DNA from 3 places in the Flavonifractor porci genome. Region 1 is predicted to be linked to each of the others. Evidence: predicted binding sites of a transcription regulator. Region 1 holds the regulator's gene; each other region holds the start of a gene.
The links. The regulator HrcA, encoded in region 1, represses chaperone genes, less so after heat shock. The targets are predictions, from matches to a motif close to TGTTAGCACTCNNNNNNNNNGAGTGCTAACA.
Positions count from the first base shown of each region.

Region 1 (3,241 bases):
CCTGGGGCGTGTAGGCCTTGCCGTCCACGTCCACCTTATAGTTGGAGCCCATCTCACGCTTGATGGACATGATGGTGCGGTCGGGATTGGTGATCGCCTGACGCTTGGCCACCTGGCCCACCATACGCTCGCCGTCCTTGGAGAAGGCCACGACAGAGGGGGTGGTGCGGTTGCCTTCCGCGTTGGCGATAACAACAGCCTCGCCGCCTTCCATAACGGCGACACAAGAGTTGGTCGTACCGAGGTCGATACCGATGATCTTAGACATAATCAATTCCTCCAATATATCGTAAATTGTTTTTTAACGTAGGGAGATGGGCGCACACTGTGCGCCCTGATGTCACGCTTCTCACGCCGCGCGGCCGGGTCGCCTTCCCTGCGTCTCGGGCTGGTCTGTGGGCCGCCTCGCGGCCCTTCGCTCGCCCTCGCTCCGGTCCAGGCTCCCCTGCTCAGCGGTTCAGCGCTTCCTTTTAATTCGCTACCTTGACCATAGAGAACCGGATCACCTTTTCTTCGGTGCGGAAGCCGGCCTGGAATACCTCTACAATGGTGTTCTCCCCGGCGTTCTCGTCCTCCACGTGCATGACGGCATTGTGCAGGTTGGGGTCAAAGGCCTCGCCCAGAGCGGGGATCTCCTGGATGCCCAGCTTGGAGAGGACCTCCTTCAGCTGGGTCATGGTCATCTCCACGCCCTTCTTATAGGCCTCGTCAGCGGTGTCCTGCTTGAGGGCCCGCTCCAGGTTATCGTATACCGGCAGGAAGGCGGCGGCAGTCTCCGCCTTGGAATCGGCCCAGGCAGACTCCTTTTCCTTCTGGCTGCGGCGGCGGTAGTTGTCGTACTCGGCGGCCAGGCGGAGGAATTTATCCTCCTGGTCGGTGAGATTCTGCTTCAGAGCCTCCAGCTCCTCCAACAGAGGATTGGGGGTTTCCTCCGCAGTCTCGGCGGCCTGCACGGTCTGCTCCTCGGGGATGACCTCTTCGGGCTGTTTCTCTTTCTTACTCATGGGATGCACTCATCTCCTATTTATGATCGTCGCTGCCGCCCGGCAGCTCGCCCTGCCCGAACAGCCGGGTCAGTCCCTCGGCCAGATAGGAAAGGCGGGCGGTTATTTTGGCATAATCCATACGGGTGGGTCCCACCACACCGATGACACCCCGCATTCCGTCGCCAATGTCGTAGCTGGCTACCACCACGCTGGTATCCTTCAATGCGTCGGCCACGTTTTCCGGGCCGATGAGGATCTTCATGGAGGCGTCCTTGGGTACAGGGAAGCGGGCGGGATCGGCATCCTCGGAGAGGTAGCTCAGCAGAGGCTGGGCCCGCTCCAAAGAGCGGTACTCAGGCAGCTCCAGCAGATGGGCGATGCCCGAGGTGTGGACGGTGCGCTGCTCCAGACTCTCCAGCACCTCCATCGCGAAGGAAACCACCAGGGAGATGAGCCCGTAGGCCTCTCCTGCGGCGTGCTGGGCCACCCGCATCAGCTCCGGCGTGATCTCATCCAGAGGCAGGCCGGTAAAAGTGGCGTTGAGCAAGGTGTTGAGCATTTGCAGCTGAGCCTCCGTCAAATCGGAGGGCAGGCGGATCAATCGGTTTCGCACGACATTGGTGTCGGTCATCACTACGATGATAAAGGCGTTGCGTTCCACCATCAGAAGGTCAAACCGGCGGATGGTTACCCGGCTCATGCCGGAGGACAGAGCAAAGGCGGGGTAGTTGGTCAGCTGGGATACCACCCGGCCGGCCTGATCCAGTACCCGGTCCAGCTCCTGCATCTTCAGGCGCAGGGCCTGATTGATGCGTTGGGTCTCCTGAAGGGAGAGCTTGTGCTCCTCCATCAGTTCGTTGACGTAGAACCGATATCCCTTGGGAGAGGGGATGCGTCCGGCGGAGGTATGGGGCTTTTCCAGCAGCCCCAGAGTCTCCAGATCCGCCATCTCGTTGCGGATGGTGGCCGAGGAGATCTCCATGCCGATGGAAGAGGCAATGGCCTTGGACCCCACCGGCTCCGCGGACTGAATGTAACTTTCGATGATGGCGCGCAGGATTCGTTTTTTGCGTTCCGTCAAATCCATGGCAGCCACCTCACTTTCGTTTTAGCACTCATACTACCTGAGTGCTAAAGATAATGTAGCACCGTCCGGGAAAAAAGTCAATAGGCAGGGTTGTAAATTAAATGTGAACGGGAAAAAGATAGCAGAGGAGGGGGCAGATTGCAAACGGACGGCGGTTGACGTGGGGACCGTTCAATGGTATTCTATCCAATAAGGAGAAAGACTTGCAAACAGGAGGGAGTACCCCATGGACAAAACGGTGCCCGTGGAGATCATTGACTACGAAGAGCGCTACAAACAGGACCTGGAGGATATCTCTCTGCCCTGGCTGCTGGAGTATGACCTGCTGGAGCCGGTGGATCTGGAGATGCTGGCTGATCCACACCGGTTTATTGCTGGAGGCGGCCGGGTGTTGTTGGCCCGCTGCGGCCGAGAGATCGTGGGCATGGTGATGCTGGAGCTCCAGGGCGACGGTGTGTGCGAGGCCTTGAAATTCGGCGTCAAAGAGGAGTATCGGGAGCGGGGTATCGGTACCGCACTGATGGAGGCGGTGATCCAGGCCGCCCGGGACGCGGGACAAAAGACCATCGTGATCACCTCCAACCACAAGCTGAAAGCCGCCCTGCGGATCTATGAGAAGCTGGGATTTGAATACGTCACGTATTCTGACAAATGGTTTCAACTGTCTGATATTAGAATGGAACGGGAATTATAAGAAAAGGACGCGCCTGCGGCGCGTCCTTTTTGATTCAGTCAGCAAATTCATAGACCGCCCCGGTGGTAAAACGGTGGAGCCTGTCTCCCAGCTCCTCCTCCAGCAGGGCGTAAGCGGGATCTCCGGTGCAGTGGCCGGTGTAGATATCCTGTACCTTTAAATCATCCCGCAGGGCGGCGGCGATGGAGCGTACCTTTTCCGGTGAGGGGCCCAGGGTGGATACCCCCTCCTTGCCCATCAGGTGGAAGCCTCCCAATACCGCACGGATCGGGGTGCCGGGGAACTGTTCGGAGAGCTGGGTGAGGATTTTCACCACTCCGGCGTGGCAGCAGGAGTTGAGGACCACCAGCCCTTCCGAGGTCTCAGCCACCAGGGACTGCTCGTGCTTCACCCGGTCAGGGATCAGGTGGAGGCCCTCCGCCAGATCCCGGGGCCCCTCCGCCAGATCAATGCGCTTCTCATGCCGGCGGAACA
Region 1 is NZ_JBBHLB010000017.1:51,165-54,405, forward strand. It holds gene dnaK (molecular chaperone DnaK) at 1-268, opposite strand, end outside; gene grpE (nucleotide exchange factor GrpE) at 471-1,004, opposite strand; gene hrcA (heat-inducible transcriptional repressor HrcA) at 1,021-2,073, opposite strand; gene WHJ28_RS13460 (GNAT family N-acetyltransferase) at 2,300-2,767, shown strand; gene WHJ28_RS13465 (MBL fold metallo-hydrolase) at 2,802-3,241, opposite strand, start outside.

Region 2 (3,241 bases), on a different contig from region 1:
CGTACTGCTGATCCTCGGCCATCCGCTCCTTGTACTCGGCCAGGGTGGTCAGCTTGCCGTCCCTGGAGGACCAGAACAGCAGCAGGTCGCTGAGCAGGTCCTTGTGGACGCCGTAGTCGGCCACCACACCCATCTTGATCTGGGGACCGAAGGCCTTCCAGAAGGTCTCGTACTTCTCCCGGTCGTCCTTCTGGAGGCGGAGCAGCTCGCCCTTGATCTTCTTCTCCAGGTTGTTGGCAATGACCTTCAGCTGACGGGTGTGCTGGAGCATCTCGCGGGAAATGTTCAGGGAGAAGTCCTGGGAGTCCACCACACCCTTGACGAAGCGGAAGTGCTCGGGCAAAAGGTCGGCGCACTTGTCCATGATGAGCACGCCGGAGGAGTAGAGCTGCAGGCCCTTCTCATATTCCCGGGTGTAGAAGTCGTAGGGGGCGTGAGAGGGGATGTAGAGCATGGCCTTGTACTCCACGGTACCCTCGGCGGAGACGTGGATCACGCTCAGGGGGTCCTCCCAGTCACCGTACTTCTCCTTGTAGAACTGGTTATATTCCTCGGTCTTGACCTCACTCTTGGGCCGCTGCCACAGGGGCACCATGGAGTTGAGGGTCTCCCATACATCGTAGTCCTCCCACTCGGGCTTGTAGTCGTCGCCTGCGTCCTCCGGACGGGGCTTCTGGCGGGACTTGTGCATGAGCATGACGATGGGGTAGTGGATATAGTCGGAGTACTTCTTCACCAGATCGGCGATGCGGTACTGCTCCAGATACTCGTCGTAGTGGTCGTCGTCGGTATTGGCCTTGATGTGGAGGACAATGTCGGTGCCCACGCTCTCCTTCTCGCAGGGGGTGATGGTGTAGCCGTCGGCGCCGTCGGACTCCCAGCGGAAGGCCTCCTCGGCGCCGTAGGCCTTACTGGTGACGGTGACGTGGTCGGCCACCATGAAGGCAGAGTAGAAGCCCACGCCGAACTGACCGATGATGTCGGTGGTATCTCCCTCGGCCTTCTCCTGCCTGGCCATTTCCTCCTTGAACTGGAGGGAGCCGCTGCGGGCGATGGTGCCCAAGTTCTGCTCCAGCTCTTCCTTGGTCATGCCGATGCCGTTGTCGCTAATGGTGAGGGTGCGGGCGATCTGGTCGGGGGTGAGGGTAATCTTCAGGTCCGACCGGTCCAGACCCACCTTGTCATCGGTGAGGGCCTTATAGGCCAGCTTGTCCATGGCGTCGCTGGCGTTGGAGATGATCTCCCGCAGGAAGATCTCCTTGTGGGTGTAAATGGAGTTGATCATCAGGTCCAGCAGGCGCTTGGACTCCGCTTTGAACTGTTTCTTTGCCATGGTGGATGCCTCCTGTATCTTAAACTATATGTAAAAACACAGCGTTAGCACTCAGATGTCCTGAGTGCTAACGCTATCATAATCCTTCGTATGAAAAATTGCAAGGGGGTTCAAGAAATGTTTACAATTCATCTCCCGGCGTCCACAGGGCGGCCCGGAGGGCCTCCACGCTGTCAAAGTGGCTCAGGGGGCCGTCGTCCGTCGGCTCTCCCAGCCGGAGCACTCCGGCGGGCTGGCCGCCGATGGTCACCAGATAGGTGGCCTGCCAGTCCAGGCCGTGGACCCGCAACTGGCTGTCCACATAGGAGCCCCCGGCCAGCAGTTGGGGAGCCCGCTCGGGCGGATCGGTGCGGAAGGCCGCACCGATGGTGTAGGCCTTGGCATCCAGAGCAGAAGCCTGATCCTCCTCCCGGAAGCAGGTCAGCTCCCAGCTCACGAAGCCGCCTTCGCCGCCCACTTGCGCCAGTCTGGCATCGTAGTAGGCGTCGGTCAGTTCCCGGCAGGCGGCGTAGGCCTCCTGGTCGATGTCGTCCGGGGTATCACAGCTGGTGCGGATGAGCTGGTAGAGGGACTCATCCTCCAGGTGGACCTTGCTCCGGGGCAAATTGCTCCCGCCGAAGATCTCCACCACGTTTTCCTCCAGCCCCACCTGGAGATGGAGCGCATCATCTTCGGAGTAGGCCCCCTGATCCTTTGGGGCCAGGTAGCAATCCAGGGTCCATATGATGTCGGTGTCCGAGCCATTGAGGGTGAGATCGGGATGGTCCACCGGGTGGGCCGCCGCGGCCCGGATAAGGTCGGCCAGCTGCTCCGCCTCGAGGGGATCGTTGGGCCCATACCAGCTCACAGAGCCGATATTCTCCCCCTCCAGCCCGGCCAGCAGCTCCAGCAGCTTGTCGGAGGCGGTATTCCGGTGGGACCGGATGTGCCAGTTCTCCCCGTCCTTTCCCAGGGCCAGTTCAATACGGGAGCCGTCCTCCCCCTCGTCAGTCCACAGCAGAGCGGTTCCGGCAGCCTCGTCCACCTGGCCTCCGGCGCACACAAAACAGCCAGGGCCGAAGTCGCTGGTAAAGTTGTACCAGGCGTCGAACTTCTCCAGATAGGGCACGCCGGAGGTGTCCAGATCGGCGGAGGTGATGCCGGCGTAGCGCTCCAGGGCCTGGTCCACCGAAGCGCGGAGGATGCGGTGGGTGGGCACGGAACCCGGCGAATTCCCCCAGGGGTAGCCGGGCAGGGCTTTCAGGGCGTTAGACTCCGCCTCATCTTCGGCGCTCAATGTACCGTCGCCGGGGAAGTAGTACAAAAAGTCAGCAAAGTCCAAATTTTTCACATCGTCATAATAACAGGTAAAGAAGCAGCTCACTGGGGCAACGTAGGTCACGCCGTCTTGCTCCACCAGGGGTGAGAAGGCCTCGTTGACCCGGTCAATCTCCTCCTGGGTCAGGGGGCGCGGCTCCGCCGCCGGAGATGGGGATGCAGGGGGCGGTGTCTGTGCCGCGCAGCCGCACAGGGCAAGGGCCAGCAGCAGGGCAGGCAATACCGTGCGCTTCATAACAGTAACCTCCTTTTCTGCCTCCATCCTACCATGTTCCGTGGTACAGAGGGTTACAGGGCCGGTGCCAATGTGGAGACAAGGTGTTACAAAGCGCAAAAAAGAGCGGCCAAAGGCCGCCCCTATTTTCCAACACAGAACCGCTCGAAGATGCGTGCGGTGATGTCCTCCCGGATGTTGGCTCCGGTGAGCTCACCCAGGGCGGACAGGGCCTCCTCCACGTCGGTAAGGAGGGCATCGGGCGTGATCCCCGCCTCCAGGCTCTCCTCCGCCCGGGCTACGCCCTCCAGAGCCCGCCGGGCGGCCTCCGCCTGCCGGGCGTTGGTGAGCAGTTCTCCCGCCCCTCCGGCGCCCAC
Region 2 is NZ_JBBHLB010000006.1:101,391-104,631, forward strand. It holds gene htpG (molecular chaperone HtpG) at 1-1,333, opposite strand, end outside; gene WHJ28_RS07250 (hypothetical protein) at 1,455-2,885, opposite strand; gene mnmE (tRNA uridine-5-carboxymethylaminomethyl(34) synthesis GTPase MnmE) at 3,008-3,241, opposite strand, start outside.
Region 2: a site for HrcA is predicted at 1,376-1,406, ahead of htpG (molecular chaperone HtpG). Genes of this name have one in related genera too.

Region 3 (3,241 bases), on a different contig from region 1:
CCTCGGTGAGCTGACCGCCCTCCTCATAGCCCACATATCCCGGAGGGGCGCCGATGAGACGGGATACGGAGAATTTCTCCATATATTCGCTCATGTCGATACGCACCATATTCTTCTCAGAGTCAAACAGGGCCTCGGCCAGAGTCTTGGCCAGTTCGGTCTTACCCACGCCGGTGGGGCCAAGGAACAGGAAGGAGCCGATGGGTCGGTTGGGGTCGGCGATGCCGGCCCGGCTGCGCAGGATAGCCTCGCTGACCAGTCGCACGGCCTCATCCTGACCAACCACCCGCTGGTGGAGAATATCCTCCAGATGGAGCAGCTTCTCGCGCTCACTCTCCATCAGCTTGGCAACGGGGATGCCGGTCCAGCGCTCGATGATGCGGGCGATCTCCTCCTCGGTGACCTTATCCCGCAGCAGGGAACGGGCCTTGCTCTCGTTGGCAATGGCCTCCTCGGCCTCCAGCTGCTTGCGCAGCTCGGGGATGCGGCCGTACTGCAGTTCGGCGGCGCGGTTCAGGTCGTACTGCCGCTGGGCCTTCTCCAGTTCGGCGTTGGCGGTCTCCAGATCCTCACGCAGCTTCTGAACCTTGCCGATGGCATTCTTCTCGTTCTCCCACTGGGCCTTCTTGGCGTTGAACTCATCCCGCATCTCGGCCAGTTCCTTCTGGATCTCGGCCAGGTGCTCGCGGGACAGGGCGTCGTCTTCCTTCTTCAGGGCGGCCTCCTCAATCTCGTGCTGGATGATCTTACGCTGGATGATGTCCAGCTCGGTGGGCATGGAGTCGATCTCGGTGCGGATCATGGCGCAGGCCTCGTCGATCAAATCGATGGCCTTGTCGGGCAGGAACCGGTCGGTGATATAGCGGTCGGACAGGGTGGCGGCGGCGATGATGGCGCCGTCCTGGATCTTTACGCCGTGGAACACCTCATAGCGCTCCTTCAGGCCGCGGAGGATGGCAATGGTGTCCTCCACCGTGGGCTCGTTGACCATGACAGGCTGGAACCGCCGCTCCAGGGCGGCGTCCTTCTCGATATACTGGCGGTACTCGTTGAGGGTGGTGGCGCCGATGCAGTGGAGCTCGCCCCGGGAAAGCATGGGCTTGAGCAGGTTGCCGGCGTCCATGGCGCCCTCGGTCTTGCCGGCGCCCACAATGGTGTGTAGCTCATCGATAAAGAGGATGATACGGCCCTCGGACTTCTTCACCTCGTTGAGGACGGCCTTCAGCCGCTCCTCAAACTCGCCCCGGTACTTGGCGCCCGCAATGAGGGAGCCCATGTCCAGAGCGAAGATGGTCTTGTCTTTCAGGGAGCCGGGCACATCGCCTTTGACGATCCGCTGGGCCAGACCCTCGGCAATAGCGGTCTTGCCCACGCCGGGTTCGCCGATGAGGACGGGGTTGTTCTTGCTCTTGCGGCTCAGGATGCGGATCACGTTGCGGATCTCGTCGTCACGGCCGATGACCGGGTCCAGCTTGTTCTGCCGGGCCCGTTCCACCAGGTCGGAGCCATACTTCTTCAGGGCGTTGTAGGTGTCCTCGGGATTGTCAGAGGTGACTCGCTGATTGCCCCGGACAGCGGTCAGGGCCTGGAGCACCCCTTCCTTGGTGACGTGATAGGTACGGAAGAGTTCCTTCAGCTCCCGGTTGGCGGTGTCGATCAGGGAGAGCAGCAGGTGCTCCACCGAGACGTATTCGTCCTTCATGGAGGAGGCGATGGACTCGGCGGTGTTCAGGCATTTGTCCACGTCCTGGGCCACATAGATCTTACCCTGCTCACGACCGGAGCCGGAGACACGGGGCAGTTTCTCAACCTCGGCCTTGGTGGCGGCGGTGAAGGAGGGAACGGTGAGGCCCATGTTCCCCAGCAGCTGGGGGATCAGGCCGGACTCATCGCTGAGCAGCGCCAGCAGCAGGTGAGGCTGCTCGATCTGCTGGTTGCCATATTCGGTGGCCAGACTCTGGGCGGTCTGGACGGCCTCCAGAGATTTCTGGGTGTATTTCTGTGCATTCATAAAAAACACTCCTTTCAAGGGGAAGCTTTTTGTTTGTCCTCAGTATAGTCCCCCGCAAGTTAAAAATCATGAACGGAATGTGAATTTTTAGCACTCGTGTATAGAGAGTGCTAAAACCTTCGGCGGGGGAGTGATTTGACAGGATAGCCCCTTTACGAGAGCAGAAAAAAGAGGTATAATGCCGTGGACTGTCTGAAGGAGGAGCGAGATGAAACGGACCAACGATTTGGGGAATGATCCGGTTTTTCGCCTGGTCTGTAAACTGGCCATTCCCACCATGCTGGCCCAGCTGGTCAGTGTACTCTATAGCATCGTAGACCGCATTTACATCGGAAATATCCCGCAGATCGGGGATCTGGCTCTGGCAGGAGTGGGTGTGTGCGGACCTATCGTCACCCTGCTCAGTTCCTTTGCCTCCTTGGTGGGGTTGGGCGGCTCGCCCATCCTGGCCATGCGGATGGGGGAGGGGAACCGGAAGGAGGCCAGCCGGGTGCTGTCCAACAGCTTCTTCATGCTGTTGGTGCTGTCGGTGGGGCTGACGGGGCTGTTCCTGCTGCTCAAGGGGCAGCTGCTCCAGTGGTTTGGCGCCAGTCCGGCCACCTTTGGCTACGCCGATACCTATCTGACCATCTACACCGCCGGCACCTTCTTTGCCCTGATGGCTACCGGCATGAACAGCTTTCTCATTGCTCAGGGCTTTTCAGGATTGGGTATGGCCACAGTCATGCTGGGGGCGGTGCTCAACATTGTGCTGGACCCTATTTTTATCTTTGTTTTAAAGTTGGATGTGGCGGGCGCGGCGCTGGCTACGGTGATCTCCCAGATGGCCTCCTGCGCCTTCGTGCTTTGCTCTCTGCTGCGGAAGAAGATGCCGGTGCCCCTGCGATGGGGCGGCTTTGACCGGAAGATCATGATGCGGATCGTCACATTTGGCTTGTCCCCCTTCCTGATCATTGCCACCGACAGTGTGCTGCTTATCGTCCTCAACACGGTGCTCCAGCACTATGGTGGGCCGGAGTTGGGCGATAAGCTGGTGGTCTGCGCCACCATTGTGCAGAGCTACCTGCTTCTCATCACCATGCCCATGGGTGGCCTGACTCTGGGCACCCAGCCGGTGATCAGCTTTAACTACGGCGCAGGCAACGCCGCCCGGATCAAGCGGGCCATGAAATCCATCGTGGGACTGTGCCTGGCCTTCTGCGGCCTGATGACGGTGGTGACCTACACACT
Region 3 is NZ_JBBHLB010000004.1:221,032-224,272, forward strand. It holds gene clpB (ATP-dependent chaperone ClpB) at 1-2,011, opposite strand, end outside; gene WHJ28_RS05055 (MATE family efflux transporter) at 2,220-3,241, shown strand, end outside.
Region 3: a site for HrcA is predicted at 2,097-2,127, ahead of clpB (ATP-dependent chaperone ClpB). Genes of this name have one in related genera too.